Regions from separate parts of the Acidovorax sp. 1608163 genome, predicted to be linked through region 1. Evidence: predicted binding sites of a transcription regulator. Region 1 holds the regulator's gene; the other holds the start of a gene.

Region 1 (12,116 bases):
CCGATGGCGACCGCAAAGGCATTTCGGACTACTTCAGCGCCCCCCTGAAGGTGTCGCTGCAGGGCGGCCCAGGCTCGGGGTCCAGCTCCAGCATCCTCACTGGCGGTGGTGGCACCGACCTCACGCAGAGCGCCGGGCACGTCAAGCGGGCCGAAACGACATCCGAGAAGCCCAAGAAGCTCAACGAGGCCGATGTGAAGGCCGAGCAAGCCCGCCTGGACGCCCAGCGCATCAAGGCATTGCAGGCCAAGATTGATGCGCTGATCACAGAAAACCCGCGCCTGAACGAATACAAATCGCAGATCCGGATCGACGTGACCCCGGACGGGTTGCAAATCCAGATCGTGGACGACCAGAATCGCCCCATGTTTGACAGCGGCAGCGCGCTCGTCAAGCCTTACATGCGCGACATTCTTCGAGAAATTGGCGCCGCCCTCAATGGCGTGGAAAACCGCGTGAGCCTGGCCGGGCACACCGATGCAGTGCCCTACGGCAACAGCGAGCGTGGCTACAGCAACTGGGAGCTGTCATCTGACCGCGCCAACGCCTCACGCCGCGAACTGGTGGCCGCTGGCATGCCCGATGCCAAACTGGGCCGCGTGGTCGGGCTGGCCGCCAGCGATTTGCTGGAACCCAACACCCCACGCTCTGCAGCCAATCGTCGCATTACCATCACGGTATTAACCCGTGAGGCAGAAGAAAGACTCATGGGGAAAGGGATTCCCACCGTAACATCGACAGAACTGACGATTGAAAAGCGGGAAAATCCTGACGAAGGCAGGTAGACGTTACGCCTTGTCACAAAACCTGCCACACTTGACAATACCTCTAGCCATTTTCGACCGAAAGGGTCCCAAGTGACCACAGCCCTTCGCTTCCTCATCGTTGACGACTTCTCCACCATGCGCCGCATCGTCCGTAACCTGCTCAAGGAAAGCGGGTTTGCGGACGCTGACGAGGCTGAAGACGGCGTCGCAGCACTCAACAAACTTCGCAACGGCAAGTTCGACTTTGTGGTGTCTGACATCAACATGCCGAACATGAACGGCTTTCAATTGTTGGCCGAAATCAAAAAAGACGACAAACTCAAGCACCTGCCCGTGCTGATGGTGACGGCCGAAGCACGCAAGGAAGACATCGTGGCGGCCGCCCAAGGGGGCGCTGCGGGTTACATAGTCAAGCCGTTCACCAAAGCCACCCTGGAAGAAAAAGTTCTGCTGATTCTCAAAAAGATGGGAATGTGACGCCATGGACACGCCAGAAATCCCCCATGCAGAGCCCGCTGCAGATGTCCATCAGAAAATTGGACAGCTGACACGGCAACTCCACGATTCGCTGAATGAGTTGGGCTTCGCAGAAAAATTGCGGGGCTCCATGGGTGAACTGCCCGACGCGCAAAGCCGCCTCTCCTACATTGCACGCCTCACCGGCGAAGCGGCGGAGAAAGTGCTCAGCCGGGTGGAGCTGGCCAAAGCACAACACGACTTCATCGCCTCGGAAACCCGCCGTGTGGTGGACTCCCTGATCAAAGACCCCGTGGCAGCCGTCGCCAAAGGTGAGATCTTCAACTTCCTGACCGACGTGGAGCGCGTTACCAAGGAAGCCGATGCGCATCTGACCGAAATCATGATGGCCCAGGACTTCCACGACCTGACAGGCCAAGTCATTGCCAGGGTAGTGAATCTGGCCGGAACGATTGAAGACCAGCTGGTACAGCTGCTCATTCAAACAGCCCCCTCCAGCGCCCATGTGCAAGTGGCGCCTCCCGAGCCTGCGCGCCTGCAAGGCCCTGTGGTAGACCCAGAGAACACGCCCGACATCGTGACCGACCAATCCCAAGTGGACGATCTGCTCGCCAGTTTGGGATTCTGATCGAACCAGCGTTTTTGCATCGTTGAAAAAGGGGCCCCAGCGGCCCCTTTTCAGCCTTTAGGTTTTCGGGTCGCTCACGACAATGGCATGACACCAGCCGTCATGCCATCATGGACTCCAGCCAAGACAAAGAACTACCCGCCACGGAGCGCAAATTACAGAATGCGCGCAAGGATGGCCAGGGCGCGCGTTCGCGCGATTTGTCGCACTTGGCGATCCTGGGGGTTGGCGCTGCCAGCGTTCTGGCCTTGGCTCCCACCCTGATGGACCACCTGCAGCACGCCCTGGGTCGGCAGCTGATGTTCGATGCCAAAGTGGTCATGACCCCAGCCTCCATGCTGGAGCGCATGCAGGTCATGGTGGTGGTGGGCCTGGTGGCCAGCGTGGTCTTCGCCCTGCTGACCAGCGCAGCGGCCATCATCAGCGCAGTGGGCGCGGGCGGCTGGATTTTCAGCGCCAAGCCCATCACTCCCCAGTTCAGCCGCCTGAACCCGCTCACCGGTTTCACCAACCTGTTTTCCAAGCAGCAACTGGCCAATGTGGCCAAGATGGTGTTCATGACCTCTGTGCTGTCGTTCGTGGCATGGAAATACATGGGGAACAGCATCGAAAGCATTGCCATGCTGGTGGCCCAGCCCTCCACCAGTGCCATCCGCTTCATGGCCGACTGGCTCACCACCGGTGTGAGCATGCTGTTGCTGGTGGTGTTTCTGGCAGCGCTGGTGGACATCCCACTGCAAGCCTTCTTCTTCAAATCCGGGCTCAAGATGTCCCACGAAGAAGTGAAGCAAGAGCACAAGGAATCCGAAGGCGACCCTCACACCAAGGGACGCATCCGCCAAAAGCAGCGCGAGCTGGCAGACCGCGCCAGCGTGAGCGCCGTGCCCAAGGCCGACTTTGTGGTGATGAACCCCACCCACTACGCCGTGGCCCTGAAGTACGACGAAGCCACCATGGCCGCGCCCCAGGTGATTGCACGCGGCACCGACCTGGTGGCCATGCGCATCCGTGATCTGGCCAAGGGCCACGAAATCCCCGTATTGCAATCGCCCATGCTGGCGCGGGCACTGTATGCCCACGCCGAACTGGACCAGGCCATTCCTGCCACGCTGTACACCGCCGTGGCCCAGGTGCTGGCCTATGTGTACCGACTCAAGGCCGCGCTGCGTGGCGAAGGCCGCATGCCTGGCGAGCTGATTGAGCCCTATGTCCCCCCTGAGCTGGATCCGCTGAACAAGCTCTCTGCCAAAGGCGCTGCTGTATGAACACCTCTGTCAACTCCCTGAGGCTGTGGGCAGGCAAGAACACCTCCGTCTTGCAAGGCATGTCCGCACCACTGCTGGTGGTGGCGATCCTGGCGCTGATGGTGCTGCCCATCCCCGCCTGGCTGCTGGACGCCTTTTTCACCCTCAACATCGCCGTGGCCTTGATGGTGATGATGGTGGCGGCCTACATGATCCGGCCACTGGACTTTGCAGCCTTCCCGTCCGTGTTGCTGCTCACCACGCTGATGCGTCTGTCGCTGAACGTGGCTTCCACCCGCGTGGTGCTGCTCGAAGGCCACACGGGTCCCGGCGCCGCTGGCGCGGTGATTGAGGCCTTCGGGCACTTCCTGATCGGCGGCAACTTTGCCGTCGGTCTGATCGTGTTTGCGATTCTGGTGGTCATCAACTTCATCGTGGTGACCAAGGGCGCCGAGCGTATTGCCGAGGTGTCTGCCCGCTTCACCCTGGACGCCATGCCAGGCAAGCAGATGGCCGTGGATGCCGACCTGAACGCAGGCCTGATCGACGAAAAGGAAGCCAAGCGCCGCCGCGCTGAAGTGGGCGAAGAAGCCAACTTCTTCGGCTCCATGGACGGCGCCTCCAAGTTCGTGCGCGGGGACGCGGTGGCCGGTATCCTGATTTTGCTGATCAACATCGTGGGCGGCTTCACGATCGGCATTCTTCAGCACGGCTTGACGGCCAAGCAGGCTGCCGACAGCTACATCCTGCTGGCCATCGGTGATGCACTGGTGGCGCAGATTCCTGGCCTGTTGATCTCGGTGGCGGCTGCCATGGTGGTCTCGCGCGTGGGCAAAGAGCAGGACATGGGTCGCCAGATCGTGCAGCAGCTGTTCATGTCGCCCCGTGTGCTGGGCGTGACGGCAGGCATTCTGATCATGCTGGGCCTCATCCCCGGCATGCCGCACATCGTATTTTTGGTGATTGGCGGCTCGCTGGGCTACTGGGCTTGGGTGCTGTACCAGCGCCAGCAAATCCCGCCAGAGCCCGAAGCCCCGCCCGCCCCCATCGCAGCCGATGGGGAGGCCACCTGGGACGACCTGCAGCCCATTGACCTGCTGGGCCTGGAACTGGGTTACCGACTGATTTCGCTGGTGGACAAGAGCCGCCAGGGCGACCTGCTCACCCGCATCAAGGGCGTGCGCCGCAAGTTTGCGCAAGAGGTGGGCTTCCTGCCCCCTGCCGTGCACGTGCGAGACAACCTCGAACTCAAGCCCAGCGGCTATCGCATCACCCTGCGCGGCGTGGTGGTGGGCGAGGGCGAAGCCTTCCCCGGCATGTTCCTGGCCATCAACCCCGGCGGCATCACCACACCCCTCATCGGCACCCCCACCACCGACCCCGCTTTCGGTTTGCCTGCGCACTGGATTGACGACCGGCAAAAGGAAGCGGCACAAATGGCGGGTTTTACCGTCGTTGATTCAGAAACCGTGATGGCGACGCATTTGTCACACTTGATGCAAGTCCAGGCAGCCAAGCTCCTCAGTCGCACCGAAACCCAGCAACTGGTGGAACACGTGGCAAAACTGGCCCCCAAGCTCATCGAAGAAGTGGTTCCGAAAATGGTCTCGATCGCAACGTTTCAGAAAGTTCTCCAGCTGCTGCTGGAAGAGTCTGTGCACATCCGCGACATCCGCACCATCATCGAAACCCTGGCAGAGCATGCAGGCTCCGTCGCAGACCCTGTGGAGCTGGCCCGGCGCGTGCGCATTGCACTGTCGCCTGCCATCGTCCAGCAGATCTACGGTCCCACCCGCGAACTCAACGTCATCGCCATCGAGCCTGGGCTGGAACGCCTTCTGGTGCAGGCCTTGGGCAACGCCTCCGGCCCCGCGCTGGACCCTGGCGTCGCCGACATCCTGACCCAAAAAGCGGCTGAAGTGGCACTCAAGCAGGAAGAGATGGGCTTGCCCGCCTGCCTGCTGGTGCCTGACCAGATCCGCAACGCCATCTCCCGCCTGGTGCGCCGCGTCGCCCCCCGCCTGCAGGTGCTTGCGCACAGTGAAATTCCTGAGACCCACACCATCCGGATTGGGCCCATTCTCAAAGGTGCATCAGCATGAACATCAAACGCTTTACCGCCCCCACCTCCCGCGAGGCATTGGCCAAGGCGCGCATGGCCTTTGGCGAGGGCACCCTCATCCTGTCCAACCGCCCCACCGCCAACGGCGTGGAGGTGGTGGCCACGGCAGAAGACACCTTGTCGGCACTCGACAACGCAGCCCAGAACGCAGGCGGCCCGACGGGCTCCATGGGCTCGCAAGGCAAGTCGCTGCAAGGTGGCCGTGATTTTCAGGATTCGCGCAGCGCCCTGCACGAGCCCCTGCTGGCCCCCAAGAGCGCCGCCCGTGCACCGGCACGCCCCATGCAGATTGCGGCCACTGCCAACCGTCACAACCCGGTGGAAGAAGACACCGAGCAACTGGCCATGAGCACGCTGTCCTTCCAGGACTACGTGCGTGAACGCATGCTGCGCCGCCGCCATGAAGTGATGAATGGCCCGGCCGAGCCGCCAACGTTTGCCGAGCGCAGCCGCAACCAAGACCGCGACTTCCCCCGCGAGCGCCCCGCTGCCCCAGCCGTGGTGCGCCACAACCCTCTGCGCTCCATCCCGATGGACCTGCCAGAACCGCCTCCTCGCCGCAAGGCCGAAGCCGCAGCGCCCGCTGCCTCCATGGCCCAGCAGCAAAGCCTGATGAACGAGCTGCACGCCATGAAGGAGATGATTGAAGACCGCTTCAACACCATGGCCTGGCTGGGTCAGGCCAAGCAAAACCCCATCCAGTCGAACCTGATGCTGAAGATGATCCGTGCAGGCTACTCGCCCGCACTGGCCCGCGCCGTGCTGGAGCGCATGCCCGAGGACCTGTCGGCAGGCGACGCTGTGCGCTGGCTCATGGATGTGCTCGAACGCAACCTCAAGACCGACGAGAACGAAGCGCCGCTGTACGAGCAAGGCGGCATCTTTGCCCTGGTCGGCTCTACCGGCGTGGGCAAAACCACCACCACCGCCAAGCTGGCCGCGCTGTGCGCCCGCGTGCATGGCCCTGGCAGTGTGGGCCTGATCACGCTGGACACCTACCGCGTGGGGGCCCACGAACAACTGCGCACCTACGGCCGCATGCTGGGCATCGTGGCGCACCTGGCCCACGACCGTGCCGCACTGCAAGACCTGCTGGGCCTGCTCAGTGGCAAGAAAATGGTGCTGATCGACACCACTGGCGTCGCTCCGCGCGATCCCCGCAAGCGCAGCATGCTGGACGTGCTGGACCTGCCCCGCGTGAACCGGCTGCTGGTGCTCAATGCAGGCTGCCACGGAGACACGCTGGACGATGTGCTCACCTCTTTCAAGACCGCTGGCTCGCAGCAGGCCATCCTGTCCAAGGTGGACGAAGCCGTGAAGCTGGGGCCCTCGATTGACGCGCTGATCCGCCACCAAATGGTGCTGCGCGGCGTCACCAACGGCCAGCGGGTGCCCGAAGACTGGGAACCCGCCGAAGCGCACAAACTCATCAGCACCTCCATGCGCGCGCCCGTGAAGTCGGCGTTTGACCCCAAGGCGTCAGACCTGAACTACTACTTCTCGAACGCACCCGAGGCCCTGACAGAGAAAGGACTTGTGGATGCTTGATACCGGCTTTCACCAGGCGGCAGGCCTGAGCAGCTTCACGCCGCAAGCCCAGTTGCGCGTGCTGGCGGTGGCCAGCCAGGAGCGCGCCTCCAGCGGGCTGGAGATGCTTTGGCAGATTTGCGCCAACCTGCAGCGCCTGGGCTACCCCGTGATGGTGCTGGACGGTACCGCACTGGAAACCGACGACACCCCAGGCCTGAGCCATGTGCTGCAGCAAGCCCCCTGGAACGACGGCCTGGGCACCAGCGCCAGCGCCTCGGTCACCTCGGTGGCCGTGATCCCAGCGGCGCGGGGCCTGCACCAGTTGCAGCGACAGGCCTACACCGAAGGCGCCCCCCCGCTGCAAGGGCTGCTGCCGTACTTCCGCGCCTACGGGCTGCTGGTGCTGCACGCCCCGGCAGGGCTGTTGGGCCCCTTGCTTACGCACACCAGCACCATCCCGCTGGCGGTGATGGAGGGCGGCTCCGCCGGTGTTTTGTCCTGCTATAAAAGCCTCAAGCAGATTGCCACGCACTCCGGCCTGCCCTGCACTGTGGCCTCGGTGCTGCAAGGCGATGGCGCCAGCGAACGTCGCCGCACGCTGGGCGCGTTACGCACCTTGCAAGACTGCGCCGAACGCCACCTGGGCGGGCGCGTGCGCACGACCACCGTCTCGGCCAATAACCCTCATGACGTTCAACGCTTGGCCTTGCAACTGCTGGAAAACGCGGGCACCATCAGTGGACCGCTGACTGCGCTACCATCCAGCCACGTGACGGGTTTGTCGGGCACGCCTGAGCCAACGTCCACCGTCTGGAGCCACTGATCTGATGTACACCGCCAAAGGCCAGCTCGATCGTGATGCGATGATCCGCCAGCATGTTCCGCTGGTGAGGAGGATTGCGCACCACATGATTGCCAAGCTGCCTCCCAACGTGGAACTGGACGACCTGATCCAGGTCGGCATGATGGGCTTGGCGGATGCCCTGTCGCGCTACGAAATGGCCCAGGGCGTTCAGTTTGAGACCTTTGCCACCCAGCGCATCCGTGGCGCCATGCTTGACGAATTGCGCGAGGGCGACTGGATGTCGCGCAGCTCCCGCAAGAGCCAAAAAGACATTGAGCACGCCGTGCACCGGCTGGAACAAAAGCTGGGGCGCAGCCCGCTGGAGTCTGAAATTGCCGATGAGATGGAGTTGAGCCTGGCCGACTACCAAAGCCTGCTGGGCAAGGTGCGCGGCACGCAGCTGGTGTACCTGGAAGACATGACCCACGGCGAGGACGATGACGGTTTTCTGGACCGCCACGTGGCCGACGCTGCGGCCGACCCGGTGGAGTTGCTGCGCGACCAGCGGTTGCGCACATCGCTGGTCAACGCCATCAAAAGCCTGCCCGAACGCGAGCAGCACATCATGGGCATGTACTACGAGCACGACATGAATCTCAAAGAGATTGCCGCCGTGCTGGGCGTGACCGAATCGCGCGTGTGCCAGCTGCACAGCCAGTCCATCGCCCGCCTGCGCGCCAAGATGCGCAGCCACTGACCCAGCCACACTTAAACAAAATAGCTGCTACCGCTTGTAAATAAAGCGCCAGCAGCTATTCTTTTTATAGCAATTCCAAACCCAAGAGATTCAACCCTGCGCCAGATTGCGCACGGGAAGTGGAGGCCGTCCGCTCAACCCACCGAGCGATAGATGCGCGCTACGCCGCCCGCCTTCGCGCCTGCGGCTTGCGGGTTGGCATAGGTGGCGGTCTGGGCTCCATCGGCCTGCGGCACCACCACGGCCACTTGGCGGTCGGTCAACACCGCCACACGGGCCAGGTTGTCTCGCTGGATGGCCAAGTGTTGGCCAACGGCTGCAAGGCGCTGCTGGAATTGGGGGGGAAGTTCAGAAACTTGCTGGTGCTGCGCTTGCTCCAGCACCCAGGTAAAGCGTGCTGCTGCATCGCGCAGCGCGGTACTGGCAATCTCCAGCGAGGGAGCGTCCAGTGCCAGCAAGGCGGCAGACACCTTTTCGATGTGTTGCTCTACCGTGGTGAGGGCTTCTTCTAACGACATGGTGGTGGTGCGCTAGACAAAGCCTGGGATCAGGCGTTTATCCGCGGGCGCGAGAAAAGATTTCTTGCGCATTGGACAGCAATTTGTCCGCAATCGCATCCGCATCCACCGAAAAAGTGCCGTTATTGATGGCAGCACGCACTTCGCTCACGCGCTTGGCGTCAAAATCGCTGGTGGTGCGACCAGGCTGCTCCAGGGCGCGGGCCGAGCTGGACACAGTGACAGGCACACCGGCGGCTTGCGCAGCAGCAGCGCCTTTTGCCACCCCTTCCGCAGCAGGGGCTGGACTTTTGGCTTGCTTGGCAAGCCCCGTCTGCGCCAATGCGCCCGGGAGTTCCGGTTTTTGACCTATCTTCATCGCTCTCTCCACCACCCCGTGTGATGTGGGGCTCAGTAGCAATGTTTTCGACCCGTTTTGGGCGGACTTTAGCTATTTGTGCGGGCAAATCCTCAAAGAGTGATGGTCACTGTTCCATCTTCAGCCACAATGCCGCTCACTACGCGACCATTGTCCATTCTGACGCGCACAGTCTGCCCGACGGTGCCTGCGGACAACGCTTGCCCTGCAGAGACCACAGCATAACCCGGCCCCTGGGCAGAAACACGCACCTGTGCACCTGCGCGGAAAATGCTGGGCGCCTTGACCATGGATTGGCGCAAGGCCTGCCCGGCCATCAACTGGCGCGAGGCAGTCTGGCCCACCCAGGCCTCAGGGTTGGCCACCACCGGGGCGGGGTCGGCCGCCCAGTCCACCTCGGCTTGCGTGGCGTCGTTGGCAGTCAGCACGGCGCCGGGCGCCACGTTGCCGGTCAGCACCCAGGCGGGGCCCCAAGCCTTGATGGTGACGGGCAAGAACACATTCCAGGGCGAACGCCCCTCGACGCACCGCAGCCCCAGCCGGGTGCGCCCCCACAGGCGCGAGCCTGCAGGCAAATACGGCTCCACCCGGGCACAGGGGGCCAGGTTCAAGCGGCTGTCCAGCGCGCCCACGCTCACCTCCATGCGCAGCGTGGCGCCTGCCGCCTGGTTGCGGGCCAAGGCGTCGTCCAGCCAGTGCTGGGTCAGGTTGCCCAGCTCGGCGGCGGGGTCAGCCACCGCCTGGGCCTGGGCGGCGCCCACGGCCAATACCCCCCAAAGTGCCATGAGGGCTAGGCCAACGCTGCGCAGGGATGAAAGGGAAGGCATGGTGCGCTCTCCGGTAAAAGCGCCGACAAACCGCGGCGCGGTGGGACGGACAGCGCCACGCCGTCCGCCTGAAGGGCCCGCGCACGGTTGCCAGGGAGCACCGCCAGCGCAGCAGGGCTCTGGGTACAGCACCCAGGCCTGCGGGCCATTCCAACGCATTCACTATAGGCCGCCAAGCCCCAAGGCAAAGCCCGAAACTGCCCAGCCATTTCCGCGTTCTTCGGGCTTTAGAAAAAAACCGCCATTTCCATAATCGAACCACGCCAAAACCCGCACCGGGCCGTGGCGGCAAGCGATACAGGATGTGAGGCAACCATGCTTGACAAGATGACCAACCAGCTGGGATTTCAAGGCAACGCGCTGATACTGCGCGCCGAGCGCCAGCGCATCATCGCCAGCAACATTGCCAACGCAGACACCCCCGGCTACGTGTCGCGGGATTTCGACTTTGCCAAAACCCTGCGCGAAGCCACTGAATCGGGTGCCAGCAGCGTCGTGAAGAACCTGGCCACTGGTGGCACAGGCCCCGCCGTGAGCACCGCCACGTCAGACCCCCGGCATTTTCAAGCCACCACCACAGGTTCGGGCTCGGCATCCACACTCTCAGGCCCCAGCAAGCTGGGCTATGCCGTGCAGACCCAGCCCGCGCTGGACAACAACTCGGTGGACCTGGACCGCGAGCGCTCGAACTTCGTGGACAACGCCGTGCGCTACGAGGCCACGCTGCGCTTCATCAACGGCAACGCCAAAACCATGCTCAGCGCCATCCAGGGCCAGTAAGCCAGCGCAGAAAGCGAGACGCCCCATGTCCATGTTCTCCATCTTCAATGTGTCCAGCAGCGCCATCAGCGCGCAGTCACAGCGCCTGAACGTCGTGGCCAGCAACCTGGCCAACGTCGATGCGGTGGCGGGCCCCGATGGCAAGGCGTACAAGGCGCGCCAGGTGGTGTTTCAAACCGCCCCCATGGGCTCCGACGCCGCTGCAGGCGTGAAAGTGACCTCCATCAAGGAAAGCGATGCGCCAGGCCGCAAGGTGCATGACCCCTCACACCCCTCGGCCGACGAGCAGGGCTATGTGACGCATTCCAACGTGAACGCGGTGGAGGAAATGGTGAACATGATTTCCGCCTCGCGCTCGTACCAGAACAACGTCGAGGTCATGAACACGGCCAAGTCGCTGCTCCTCAAAACCCTGCAAATGGGCCAGTAAGCCCCAGGAGACTTCAGCATGATCCTCAGTTCGACCAAAGCCACCACATCGACCTCGTCCACCAGTGGTACGTCCAGCTCGACCACCAGCGTGGCAGACCCCAACACCGACCCCAATGCAGCGCAGGACCGGTTCCTCAAGCTGCTGGTGGCGCAGCTCAACAACCAGGACCCGATGAACCCTCTGGACAACGCCCAGATGACATCGCAAATGGCGCAGATCAACACCGTGACAGGCATCCAGCAGCTGAACCAGACCATGGCCAGCATGTCAGCGCAGTTCAACTCGCTGCAGGTCATGCAGGGCACGGCCCTGGTGGGCCGCAGTGTGATGACCGAAGGCAACAGCGTGTCCATCACCGACAAGACCGGCAAGGGCGGGTTCGAGCTGGGCTCTGCAGCCACCGGGGTCAAGGTCGAGATCCTGACCGCTGGCGGCCAAGTGGTGGACACCGTCAACCTGGGCGCACAAAGCGCCGGTCGCCACACCTTTGACTGGGATGCCAGCAAGTACACGGGCTCTACCGAAGGCCTGCAGTTCCGCATCACCGCCGTCAACGGCTCCACCAAACTCGACTCCACCGCGCTCGCGCTGTCCAAGGTGACCGCTGCAGGCGCTGAGGACGGCCAACTGGTGCTGAGCCTGTCCAACGGCAAGACCATCAATTACAGCCAGATCAAGGCCCTGGTGTAACGCCAGCCCCCAACGCATCGCATGCACCGCCCAACCAGGAGAACACCATGAGTTTCCAGCAAGGCCTCTCTGGCCTGAACGCCGCCAGCAAGAACCTGGACGTCATCGGCCACAACATTGCCAACGCCAACACCACCGGCTTCAAGGCCTCGCGTGCAGAGTTTGCCGAGATGGTGGCGTCAGCCATCGGCTCAGCGGGTG
Region 2 (12,116 bases), 2.2 Mb from region 1:
TACTACATCGTGGGCTTGGTGTCTTACCTGGCCAAAGGGGGCAAAGCGCTGGGGTGGCCGCTGTCACCAGAATCCACCGCGGCCATCGCCATCCCTGTGGTGGCCCTGGGGGTCTGGTGGTCGCTGCGGCGCTTGCACCACCGGCTGTTCCGCAAGCACTGAGGTTTTTACAGGGCTGCTTGCCCTTTGGGCTCCTGTGAGGCTGCCCGAGGTGTGCGCTTTGCAGGCATCTTGTGCGGCGTGGCCCGCCACCCTCAGTTCCGATGCCCGTCAGGCTCGGGGCCGTGCCACACTGGCACGTGCCGGTGCTGTTTGCGATGCACTCGGCGTGTGCCGATGTGTCGGCCGTTGCTTACCCCGTCGCTTGCCCCTTTGCTAGGAAGAATGCCCGTGTCCAATCCCGCCCCCGCATCGCCAGCCAAACCTCCTGCCTCTGGCTTGGCGGTAGGTCTTGCGCTGGCGTTGCTGGGCTCCATCGCCTTCAGCGCCAAGGCCATCATCGTCAAGTTGGCCTACCGGCATGGGGTGGATGCGGTCACGCTCATCATGTACCGCATGCTGTTTGCGCTGCCCATCTTTGCCGCGATGGCCTGGTGGGCCAGCCGGGGCAAGCCGCCGTTGTCGCGCAAGGATGTGTGGGGGGTGCTGGGGCTGGGGGTGACGGGGTATTACCTGGCCAGCTTTCTGGATTTTGCCGGGCTGGTCTACATCACGGCCAGCCTGGAGCGGCTGATTCTCTATCTCAACCCCACCTTGGTGGTGCTGCTGGGCTGGGCGCTGTACGGCAAGCGCATCCATTGGGGGCAGGCGGTGGGCATGCTCATCAGCTACTGCGGGGTGGTGCTGGTCTTTGGGCTAGAGGCCCAATCGCAGGGCGGGCAGGCGGCGTGGGGGGCGTTGCTGGTGTTTCTCAGCGCTGTGAGCTATGCCGTTTACCTTGTGTACAGCGGAGAGATGGTCCAGCGCATCGGCGCATTGCGCCTGGTCGGGCTCGCCACCACCGTGGCGTGCATCTGCTGTCTGGTTCAGTTTGTGGTGCTGCGGCCGCTCAGTGCCGCCATCGTGGCCCCGCAGGTGCTGTGGTTGTCGGTGCTCAACGCCACGCTGTGCACGGCGGCACCGGTGCTCATGGTGATGATGGCCATTGAGCGCATTGGGGCCGGTATGGCGGCGCAGGCTGGCATGGTGGGGCCCTTGTCCACCATCTTCATGGGCATCTGGATCTTGGGGGAGCCCTTCACGCTGTGGCTGGCCGTGGGCACCTGCCTGGTGGTGGCGGGGATCTTTGTGTTCACCCGCCTGGCGCGCAAGGCGGTGGGAGGCTAGCCAGGAGCCCGCAGCGCGGGCCCCTGCTTTTTTGGGGGGCTGCCTTACTTGTTGTTGCCCCAGCTGTTGGCACCACCGTTGTTGTTGTTGTTGTTGTTGTTGTTGTTGCCCATGCCCCAGTTGTTATTGTTGCCCGACGAATAGGTCGACAGGCCCGGGGCCGCAGGGGCTTGTGGGTTGTTGCTGGGAGGGCGCTGGTAGGCCGATGCCTTGTTGCCATTGCCCGTGTTGGCGTTGCGTGCCCCTTGCTGTCCCTTGGTGGGGGCGGGGGTCTCTTCGCCCATGTCGTCATCTTCCCCATCTTGCGACTGGTGGGCTCCGGCGGGGGCCTGTGCGCCTTTGCCATTCCCCCAGCCCCGCGTGCCGGCGGTGCTGGTGGGGGTGGTGGTGCTGGTGCCGCCCCGGCCCAGCACGCCGCCCAGGGTGCGCATGTTGCCGGTGCTGGCGTTGTTGTTGCCCGATGGGGCTGCTGAGTTGGCGGCCCCCATGTCGAAGTTGTGCACCCAGCCGCTGGCGCCCTCAGGGGTTTGCACCTTGACCCACGGGCCATTGCGCTCGGAAGTCCGCGTGACCTGCGTGTTGGCGGGGATGGAGCCCAGACTGGGGGCGTTGTCTGCGGGGGATTCGCGCAGTTCCGTCGAGCGTTTGACCACGGCAGTCTGCGCGTGCGCCGTGCCAAAGGGGATCGCAACAGTCAAAGCCAAGCCGCTGGCAAGGGCTAGGTGGTTCAGCCAGTTCATGGTGGATGCCTCAATTTATGATGCTTTGGAATCAAGCATCAACATTCAAACCGGAGATTGTTATGGATTTGGGAATTGCGGGCAAATGGGCGCTGGTGTGTGGTGCCAGCAAAGGCTTGGGGTTGGGGTGCGCGCAGGCCTTGGTGCGCGAGGGTGTGAACGTGGTGATCAACGCTCGCAACGCCGATGTGCTGGCTCAGTCTGCTGCAAAATTGATAGCTGACAGCGCCATTCAGATCAGCGCTGGAGGGCTGAAACACCCGCAACCTGTGGTGATCGCCGTCGCGGCCGACATCACCACGGCGCAGGGCCGTGATGCGGTGTTTGCCGCAGCAGGCGGGCCGGGGCGCGACTTTGACATTGTGGTCACCAATGCGGGTGGGCCACCCCCAGGGGACTTTCGTGACTGGGGCCGAGATGCTTGGATCAAAGCGGTGGACGCCAATATGCTCACGCCCATTGAGCTGATCAAGGCCACTGTGGATGGCATGGCGGCGCGCGGTTTTGGTCGGGTGATCAACATCACCTCCAGCGCGGTGAAGGCGCCGATTGACGTGTTGGGTTTGTCCAACGGTGCGCGCAGCGGCCTCACGGGCTTTGTGGCGGGTGTGGCCCGCAGCAAGCTGGCTGCGCAGGGTGTCACCATCAACAACCTGCTGCCCGGCAAGTTCGATACCGACCGGCTCGCAGCCACCATCGGCGCGGCTGCGGCCAAGACGGGCAAGGCACTGGATGAAATCCGCGCGTCGCAGCAGGCGCAGATTCCCGCCGGGCGGTATGGCACGCCTGAGGAGTTCGGGGCTATTTGCGCATTTTTGTGCAGCGTGCATGCTGCCTACATGACGGGCCAGAATGTGTTGGCCGACGGCGGCGCTTACCCAGGGGCTTGAGCCCGGTCAAGTCGTGCAACGCAGGTGAGCGGTGCTCGAGGTGGGCGCCTGCTCTTGATTAGTGTCAATTAAATGTGTCCAAACGTGGTTATTTGGGGGATGGTGCGGGCGTAGCGTAGGCACAATGGGCGCCGCTACGCCTGTGGCCCGCAGGGTGGTGCTTTTTGGCTTTTCCGATTGGGAGAAGCAAGACTCCTCACAAACCAGGGTTGTCCGGCTGCCATGTTTCGCCTATCACGTCCGCTGCGATTGCTTCGCCACTGCGCTGCTCTGGCGTGCTGCTGCGCGGGCGGTTTGGTGGCTACGGCGGCATGGCCCCAGGCCAAGCCGCAGGCGGCGCCTTACCACCTGCGTGTCGTGGGGGCTTGGCAGACCTGAGCCAATACACGCGCCGCGAAGAGCCGTTTTGGAAGCATGACCTCGCCCGCCTGAGCGGTGGGCGCTACAGCGCTGAGATCGTCCCTTTTGACCGTGCTGGCGTGCCGGGCACCGAAATGCTGCGCTTGTTGCAGCTGGGGGTGGTGCCGTTTGGCACGGCGCTGATGAGCTCCTTCACGGCGCAGTACCCCGAGTACACCGCCCCCGATCTGGCGGGGTTGAACCCTGACATTGCCACCCTGCGCAGCACGCTGGCGGCATTCCGCCCCTACCTGGAAAAGACACTGCGCGAGCAGCATGGGGTGGAGCCTCTGGCCATTTACGTATACCCAGCCCAGGTGGTGTTTTGCGGCAAGCCATTGCGTGGGCTGTCGGACTTGTCGGGGCGGCGGGTGCGTGTGTCCTCGTCCACCCAGGCTGATTTTGTGAGCGCCCTGGGCGCAGAGCCCGTACTGACGGGGTTTGCGCAGATCGTGCCCAGCTTCACGGCGGGCAACACCGACTGCGCCATCACCGGCACCATGTCGGGCAACACCTTGGGTTTGCACACCCTCATGACCCATGTGCACGCCCTGCCTGTGACTTGGGGGCTGGCGGTGTTTGGGGCCAATCGCACGGCCTGGGCGGCGTTGCCTGCAGACCTGCGCGAGTTGTTGCGGCGCGAGTTGCCCAAGCTGGAGTCCTCCATCTGGGCGGAGTCCGAGCGGGAAACAGCCGATGGCATGGCCTGCAACCGGGGGGCGGCAGAGTGCGTTGGTGGGCGCAAGGGGCGTCTGGTGGTGGTGCCTGTGTCGGCGCAGGATGAGCGCCGCCGCAGTGAGATCCTGGCATCGACCGTGCTCCCACGTTGGCTGCAGCGCTGTGGCGCCCGCTGTGCCCAGGTCTGGAACTCCACCATCGGGCCGGTGCGCGGCATCATGGCCCCTAAAGCCCCATGAACGTGGCGGTACCCCGGCGCATCAAACTTTTCGTGTGGGGCGGTGTCGCGTCGTTCGTGCTGGCCGTGGTGGCCGTGGCCGTTACCCTCATCCTGAACGCCCGGCAGGTGGCGCTGGCCGATAGTGCCAGCGGTGCCAGTCGATTTGTGTCCAGCGCGGAGTCGGCGCTCAACCGCTCCTTGCTGGCGGTGGACGTATTGTTGGCCAGCATGGACGAGATGCTGGAGCTGTCAGGCGCGCGCCCCGAGTGGCTGGACCCTGAGGTAGCCAGCCAACGCCTGCGCAGCTCTGCCCGCCAGAACCTGATGGTGCGCTATGTGGCGCTGTTGGACACGCAGGGGCGCGTGTTCGCTTCGTCTGACGCGGCCGGGGCCTCGCTATCGGTGTCACTGCCTGCGGGCTTTGCGGCATCGGTGTTTGAACAACCGGTCTCGATGCTGATGGTCAGCGCACCGGCCGTGAGCTTTGTCAGCGCCGAGCGTGTGCTGTACCTGGCCCGGCAGATGCGGCTGGTCGATGGCACCCAGATGTTGGCCGTGGCCGAAGTGCCGGTCAGCGCGCTGGCGGGTGTACTCACCCAGGGCATGGACATCGCAGGGCTGCAAGTGACGCTGGAACGCGCCGCGGGCCAGGCGCTGCTCACCATGCCTCGGCAAGAAGACGCGCTGGCCCGCTCCCTGGCGCCGCCGCTGGCCGATCTGGATGTGCTGGGCCCGGCATGGCAAGCGCGTGCGCGTTTGAGTGGGGCGCTGGCCCTGGTGGTGTACCGGCCTTTGATGTACCAGGACTTGCGCATCGCCGCGAGCGTGCCGCGTGACGATGCGCTGGTGGCCTGGCGTTCTACCCGCGACGGCATCCTGCTCACGACCTTGGGTTTTGTGGTGATGATGGTGTTGGTGGGCGCGGTGTCCATGCGCTACCTCGACCGCATGACGCAGGCCCGCCTGGCCATTGCCCACTCCAAGGCCACGCTGGACGAAGCCCTGGAGTCCATGGTCAGCGGCTTTGTCTTGCTCGACAGCCAGATGCGCCTGGTGCAGTGGAACCGGCGTTTTGAAGAAATTTACCCCTGGCTCAAGGGCCAATTGGCAGCGCAGGTGCCCTTTCGGGAACTGCTGATGGAAAAGGCCCGCCACCACCTGGACAACGCCAGTGCCGAGGAGCAATTGCGCTGGGTGGAGCACCGCGTGGCAGTGCAGCGCAACCCTCAGGGCCCACATGAGCAGGGCCTGCCCGATGGGCGCGTGATCCAGGTCACCGAGCGTGCCACGCCCGATGCAGGCCTGGTGATCACCTACCACGACGTGACCGAGCTGCGCCGCGCGAGCGCCGAGATCGAAAACCTGGCTTTCTACGACCCGCTCACCGGCTTGCCCAACCGCCGTTTGCTGATGGACCGCATCCAGCAGACGGTGGCCGCCAGCGCCCGCAGCGGCCTGCATGGCGCCTTGCTGTTTCTGGACCTGGACCATTTCAAAACCCTCAACGACACCCTGGGTCATGAGGTGGGGGATGTGCTGCTGCGCCAAGTGGCTCAGCGCCTGAAGGCCTGTGTGCGCACCGAAGACACCGTGGCCCGGCTGGGGGGCGACGAGTTCGTGATCATGCTCAAGAACCTCGCCACTAGCAGCGAAGAGGCCGCCTCACTGGCCCGCCGGGTGGGCGAGAAGATCTTGCGCCGCTTGAATATGCCCTATGCATTGGGTGCACACACCTACCACAGCACTCCCAGCATTGGCGCCACGCTCATCGGGCTGGACATGCAGCCCCCCACCGATCTGCTCAAGCAGGCCGACATCGCCATGTACCAGGTCAAGTCGCAGGGGCGCAACTCGCTGTGCTTTTTCGACCCGCAGATGCAGATCGCCATCAACCAGCGGGTGCAACTGGAAAACGACCTGCAACTGGCCATCACGGGCAGCCAGTTTGAGCTGCACTACCAACCCCAACAGCGCCTGGATGGGCGCATCGTGGGGGTGGAGGGGCTCATCCGCTGGCGCCATCCTGAGCGCGGTCTGGTGGCGCCAGGGCAGTTCATCGCCGTTGCCGAGGAGAGCGAGTTGATCGTGCCCATTGGCCACTGGGTGCTGCGCACGGCGTGTGAGCAACTTGCCGCCTGGAAGGGCGATGCCCGCTACCAGCATGTGCAGGTGTCGGTCAACGTCAGCGCGCGGCAGTTTCGCCAGCGCGACTTTGTGGCCCGGGTGGTCGAGGTGCTGCGCGAGACCGGGGCCCAAGCCCATCTGCTCAAACTGGAGCTGACGGAATCACTGGTGTTGGACGATGTGGACGACACCATTGCCAAGATGGTGCAACTCAAGACCAAGGGCGTGCGGTTTTCGGTGGACGACTTTGGCACCGGCTACTCGTCTCTGGCCTACCTCACGCGCCTGCCGCTGGACCAGCTCAAGATCGACCAGTCCTTTGTGCGCAACCTGGGCGCCAAGCAGACCGACGATGTGATCGTGCAGACCATCATCGGCATGGCGCGCAACCTGGAGCTGGACGTGATTGCCGAAGGGGTGGAAACCGCCGAGCAGCGCGACACATTGGCCCGCTACGGCTGCCACTACTTCCAGGGCTATTTGCTGGGCCACCCCATGCCTGTGCAAGAGCTGGAAGCCCTGCTGGCCCGCGATCCGGCTGCCGCCGGTCTGGAGGCCTAAGGCCCTCCGAGGGGCTGCGCCTCAGCGCCTAGACGACACCACAATCCCTCCCACGATCAGCGCGAACGCCACGCCGTGGAACAGGTGCGGCGTCTCCCCCAGGAACGCGGCCGACAGCAGCGCGGCAAACAGCGGCGTCAGGTTGATGAAGAAACCCGCCACGGCAGGCCCCGCCCGCTGAACGCCCACGCCCCAGCAGCGGTAGGCCAGCACGGCAGGCCCCACGGCAATGAAGGCCAGCGCCGCCGCCAGGGGCCAGCTCCAGTCAATGTGCGTGCGGCCCAGGCCCCATTCCACGCCCGCAAATGCGCCCGACCAGCCCAGGCCGAACACCATCTGCGCCATCAAAAACGCCGCCCAGTCACCCCGCAGGCTGGCGGGCTCGCTGGTGCGCACCAGCAGCCAGCTGTAAAACGACCAAGACCCCGTGGCCAGCAGCATGAAGAGGTCGCCCGGCACCAGGCGCAGCGCCAGCAACTGGCCCCACTCGCCCCGGCTCAAGACGATGAGCACCCCGGCGATGGACAGCACGGCACCGGCCAGCTGCTGGCGCGTGACCTTGGCACCAAAGAACAGCGTGCCCACGGCCAGCATCCATACCGGCATGCTGGAGCCCACCAGCGTCACATTGATGGGCGTGGAGGTTTGCAGCGCCATGTACTGCAGCGCGTTGTACAGCCCAATGCCCAGCAGTCCCAGCACGGCATAACGCCGCCAGTGCGGCCACAGCGGGCTGTCTTTGCGCAACACCGCATGCGCCAGGGGCAGCAGGATGGCAAAGGCCAGCAGCCAGCGAATGAAGTTCAAGGCGATGGGGGCAATCATGGTGTGCACCAGTCGGCCTACCACGGCGTTGCCGGCCCACAGCAGGGGGGCGGTTACCAGCAGCGCCGCCGTGCCGGGCGTGAGTCTTTGGGTCATGCCCAGAAATGTAACGGCCTTGGTGTGCGCGCTGCAGGGAAGGGGTACTGCGCGCAGCCCTTCGTCGCGCTCGTGTGCCACAGAAAGCTCGGCAGGCAAGGCTGGTGGATTCATGGCAGGATGGCGGCCGTTTGTCCTGCACGCGCCGTTGGCGCGTTCCACCCCTTACAGGAGCCTGTTGCCATGAGCCTTGCCGTCCAGATCCGCCAGCATGGTGGTCCCGAAGAACTCCAGATTGTTGATGTGCCGGTGGGTGAGCCCGGGCCCGGCGAGATCCGCATCCGCCACCGTGCCGTGGGCCTGAACTTCATTGACGTGTACCACCGCACGGGCCTGTACCCGCTGGGCATGCCCGCCACCATTGGCATGGAGGGCGCCGGGGTGGTCGAGGCCGTGGGCGAGGGTGTCACGCACCTGCAACCCGGCGACCGCGCCGCCTACGCCAGCGCGCCCCCCGGCAGCTACTGCGAGGCGCGTGTCATGCCCGCCAAGACAGTGTGCAAGCTGCCCGATGCCATCGACTTTGAGACCGGCGCTGCCATGATGCTCAAGGGCCTGACGGCGCAGTACCTGCTCAAGAAAACACTGCCGGTGGAAGGCCTGCAGCCTGGTGACTTTGTGCTGTTCCATGCCGCAGCGGGCGGGGTGGGGCTCATCGCCTGCCAGTGGGCTAAGGCCCTGGGCCTGCAGCTGATCGGCACGGCCGGGTCAGACGCCAAATGCCAGCTGGCACTGGCCAACGGCGCGGCCCACGCCATCAACTACAGCACAGAAGACTTTGCCGCCCGCGTGAAGGACATCACCGGGGGCAAGGGCGTCAAGGTGGTGTACGACTCGGTGGGCAAAGACACCTGGGACAAGTCCCTCGACTGCCTGCGCCCCTTCGGCCTCATGGCCAGCTTTGGCAATGCATCGGGCCCGGCGCCGGCCTTTGCCCCAGGCATGCTGGGCGCCAAGGGCTCGTTGTACGTCACGCGCCAAACGCTGTTCACCCACATCGCCACGCGCGAAGCCACCCAGGCCATGGCCGACGACCTGTTTGCGGTGGTCGCCAGCGGCCAAGTCAAGATCCACATCGACCAGCGTTACCCCCTGGCTGAGGTGCAGCAGGCCCACCGCGACCTGGAGGCGCGCAAGACCACCGGCTGCACCATCCTCACGCTGTGACGGTGCGTGTGCCTGTGTTGAATGCGTTGAAGCCCAGCCCCGTGCCACCCCATGCGGCCCTGGCCCAGTGGCTGGTGACCGCCCGCCAGGCGGCCCACCAGCCCGCAGCCCAGGCCCGCATGCCGCTGGTGGCAGCAGGGCAGGTGGTGGGTTCGGTGGCCCAGGGTTTTTTGAATGAGATTGGCCTGCAGCGCTTGCTGGATAAGCGCTACCAGCTATCAATTCAGGAGTTGGGTGCAGGGCCCGCATGGCACTTGCAGGTGGCGCCCGAAGAGATCACCCCAGCGCTCAATGCGGTGGCTGCCGTCCTGCATGCCGCAGGCCGCTGCGGCCCGTGGCGCAACGAGCAACTGGCCGTGACCAACCCGCAAGGCGAGGTGGTGGGCACGGTAGAGCGGGGCGCCGTGCGCGTGCTGGGCATCACCACGCGCGCCGTGCACCTGGTGGGCCTGGCGCCCGACGGCCGCATGTGGGTACAAAAGCGCTCGCTCACCAAGCCCAACAACCCCGGCATGTGGGACACGCTGATGGGCGGCATGGTGTCTGCCGCCGATTCATTGCCCCAGGCCTTGGCCCGCGAAACCTGGGAAGAAGCGGGGCTGGACGTGGCCCAGCTAGAGGCCGTCACCCACGGCGGCCATGTCGACTTCAGCCGCCCCAGCCGCGAGGGCGGTGGCGTGGGCTTCATGGTCGAGCGCATCGACTGGTTCCAGGCCCAGGTGCCGCACGCACTGGAGCCCAACAACCAGGACGGAGAGGTGGAGCGGTTTGAGCTGCTCGCCCCGGCACAGGTGCATGAGCGCATGGTGCAGGGGGCTTTTACCTCAGAAGCCGCACTGGTGTTGGCTGGCTTTTACCGGTGGTGACGGGCGCGCGATCCTGCGCAGGGTTGGAGCGAAGCGCGTCCTGACTTTGCTCAAGTTTTTTGGCAGCGCGCCGATACGAGAGTGGTCGGCCTAAACCGCCCTTGAAACCCACAAGACACTTAGCAGGATCGCGCGCATGGCAGCCACCATCAATACCAACGTCGCCTCACTGACCGCACAGCGCAACCTCGGTGCCAGTCAGTCTTCGCTCAATACTTCCATCCAGCGCCTTTCCTCTGGGCTGCGCATCAACAGCGCCAAGGACGATGCCGCAGGGCTGGCCATTTCCGAGCGCTTTACCAGCCAAATCAAAGGCTTGAACCAGGCGGTGCGCAATGCCAACGACGGCATATCCCTGGCCCAGACGGCGGAGGGCGCGCTCAAGGCTTCAGGTGATATCTTGCAGCGTGTGCGTGAACTGGCTGTGCAGTCTGCCAATGCCACCAACAGCGCTGGCGACCGCCAGGCCCTGCAGGCAGAAGTGGGTCAGTTGGTGAGCGAGTTGGACCGCATTTCCAAAACCACTGAATTCAACGGTATGAAGCTGATGGATGGCAGTTTTGGCACGCAGCAGTTCCAGGTGGGGGCCAACGCAAACCAAACCATCGTCGCCTCGACCGGGGACTTGCGCACCAACGGTTATGGCAACAACCAAGTGCTTGCCGCTGGAACGGCAACCACCACAAACAACAACAACAATGGAGTGACTGCAGGGACCCTGTCGGTGAACGGTTTTGTGGGTAGCAAAGACATCGCTGTAGCGTCTTTGGCGACCGCATCCGCTATTGCTGCTTCTGTGAATGGGGTCAAGGCCGACACGGGCGTTACCGCAACCGCCCGTACCGAGTTGAGCGTAGCGTTTGGGGCTGCCGGGGCTTATACGCTGGCTATCCAGTCCGACAATACAGTGGGTCAGTCGATTTCTTTCACGTTGTCGGCCAGCAATACCGCTGATGGTTTGTCGGCCGCCATCAGCGCTATCAATGACCAGTCTTCTAAGACCGGGGTGACGGCTGCTTTGAGCGCCGATGGCACCAAGATACAGATGACCAATGCCACCGGCAACGATGTCCTGATCAATGACTTCAACACCCCCAATGCAGGCACCGTGACGGTCCAGAAACTGGATGCTGCTGGTGCCAACGTGGGCGCTGCGGTTGTCTTGGCAGTCAACGCCACATCTGACAACGCAAAAACGAGCGGCTATGTCACCCTGGATTCTGAGAAATCATTTTCTGTAACGGCGACGGGCACCAATGCCGCAACGGCTGCGTCGTCCACCATCAAGAAGGTCTCTGAGCTGGACATCACTACGTTCGCGAAAGCGACAGATGCACTCAAGACGGTCGATTCCGCCCTGAGTTTCATCAATGGTGAACGCGCCAAGCTCGGCGCGTTGCAGTCGCGCTTTGAAACCTCTATCTCGAACCTGCAGGTCACCTCGGAAAACCTGTCTGCCTCGCGCTCGCGCATCCTGGATGCAGATTTCGCCTCTGAAACAGCTAACCTCTCGCGTGCGCAAATCTTGCAGCAGGCTGGCACGGCGATGGTGGCCCAGGCCAATCAGTTGCCGCAAGGGGTGCTGTCACTGCTGCGTTGATACCAGGGCAACCGAAGCCCCTGAGGCCTTTGCTGGCTCATGTGCTTGCCCGCTGCGCCGCCACATCCCTCACCAAGTCCCACGCCGCCTGTGCCACCGGCGAGAGCGCCCGGTTGCGCCGGTGCACCAGCATGATCTCGCGGTTGATGCGGGGGAGCAGGGGGCGCACGGCCAGCTGTGGCAGCCCCTCGGGTGGGATGGCCAAGGTGGGGATGACGGAGATGCCCAGCCCCGCATCCAGCATGCGAAAGATGGTGGTGGGGTGGCCCACCTCTTGCGCCACTGTGCATTGCACGCTGTGCTCGGCCAGGGCGCGGTCGATCAGGCGGCGGCTGCCCGATTCGTGGTCCAGCAGCACCAGGGCCTCGCCCTGCAGGTCAGCCCAGCGCACCTGGCGCTTGCGGACCAGTCGGTGGCCGGGTGGGCAGGCCAGACAAAAGGGCTCGGTCAGGATGGTCTCGCAGTGCAGGGCATCGCGCTCGCTGGGATCGATCACCACACCAAAGTCCACCTCGCCCGACAACACGCTGGCCAGTACCGCGCTCTGAATGCGGTCCAGCAGCACCAGCTCCAGCCCTGGCAGGGCGCTGTGGGCCTGGGCAATGCAGTCGGGCATCAGGTTGG

The links. Region 1 encodes FliA, which starts transcription of late flagellar genes. Its sites were predicted from a motif close to CTAAAGTTTNNNNNNNNNNNGCCGNTA; they were not measured.
Region 2: the regulator FliA is predicted to act here: its motif matches at 9,942-9,968, upstream of EAG14_RS15135 (flagellin).

The regions. Positions count from the first base shown of each region.
Region 1 is NZ_CP033069.1:609,527-621,642, reverse strand. Features, by position in the region: gene motB (flagellar motor protein MotB) at 1-785, shown strand, start outside; gene cheY (chemotaxis response regulator CheY) at 858-1,244, shown strand; gene EAG14_RS02775 (protein phosphatase CheZ) at 1,249-1,872, shown strand; gene EAG14_RS02770 (flagellar biosynthesis protein FlhB) at 1,983-3,137, shown strand; gene flhA (flagellar biosynthesis protein FlhA) at 3,134-5,218, shown strand; gene flhF (flagellar biosynthesis protein FlhF) at 5,215-6,786, shown strand; gene EAG14_RS02755 (hypothetical protein) at 6,779-7,591, shown strand; gene EAG14_RS02750 (RNA polymerase sigma factor FliA) at 7,596-8,309, shown strand; gene EAG14_RS02745 (hypothetical protein) at 8,444-8,827, opposite strand; gene flgM (flagellar biosynthesis anti-sigma factor FlgM) at 8,865-9,185, opposite strand; gene flgA (flagellar basal body P-ring formation chaperone FlgA) at 9,278-10,012, opposite strand; gene flgB (flagellar basal body rod protein FlgB) at 10,328-10,792, shown strand; gene flgC (flagellar basal body rod protein FlgC) at 10,818-11,222, shown strand; gene EAG14_RS02720 (flagellar hook assembly protein FlgD) at 11,241-11,915, shown strand; partial or broken gene flgE (flagellar hook protein FlgE) at 11,963-12,116, shown strand, end outside.
Region 2 is NZ_CP033069.1:3,413,355-3,425,470, reverse strand. Features, by position in the region: gene EAG14_RS15180 (DUF3422 family protein) at 1-162, shown strand, start outside; gene EAG14_RS15175 (DMT family transporter) at 391-1,326, shown strand; gene EAG14_RS15170 (SH3 domain-containing protein) at 1,371-2,066, opposite strand; gene EAG14_RS15165 (SDR family oxidoreductase) at 2,129-2,956, shown strand; gene EAG14_RS15160 (TRAP transporter substrate-binding protein) at 3,166-4,272, shown strand; gene EAG14_RS15155 (EAL domain-containing protein) at 4,269-6,938, shown strand; gene EAG14_RS15150 (DMT family transporter) at 6,960-7,859, opposite strand; gene EAG14_RS15145 (quinone oxidoreductase) at 8,043-9,026, shown strand; gene EAG14_RS15140 (NUDIX domain-containing protein) at 9,044-9,892, shown strand; gene EAG14_RS15135 (flagellin) at 10,029-11,492, shown strand; gene EAG14_RS15130 (LysR family transcriptional regulator) at 11,530-12,116, opposite strand, start outside.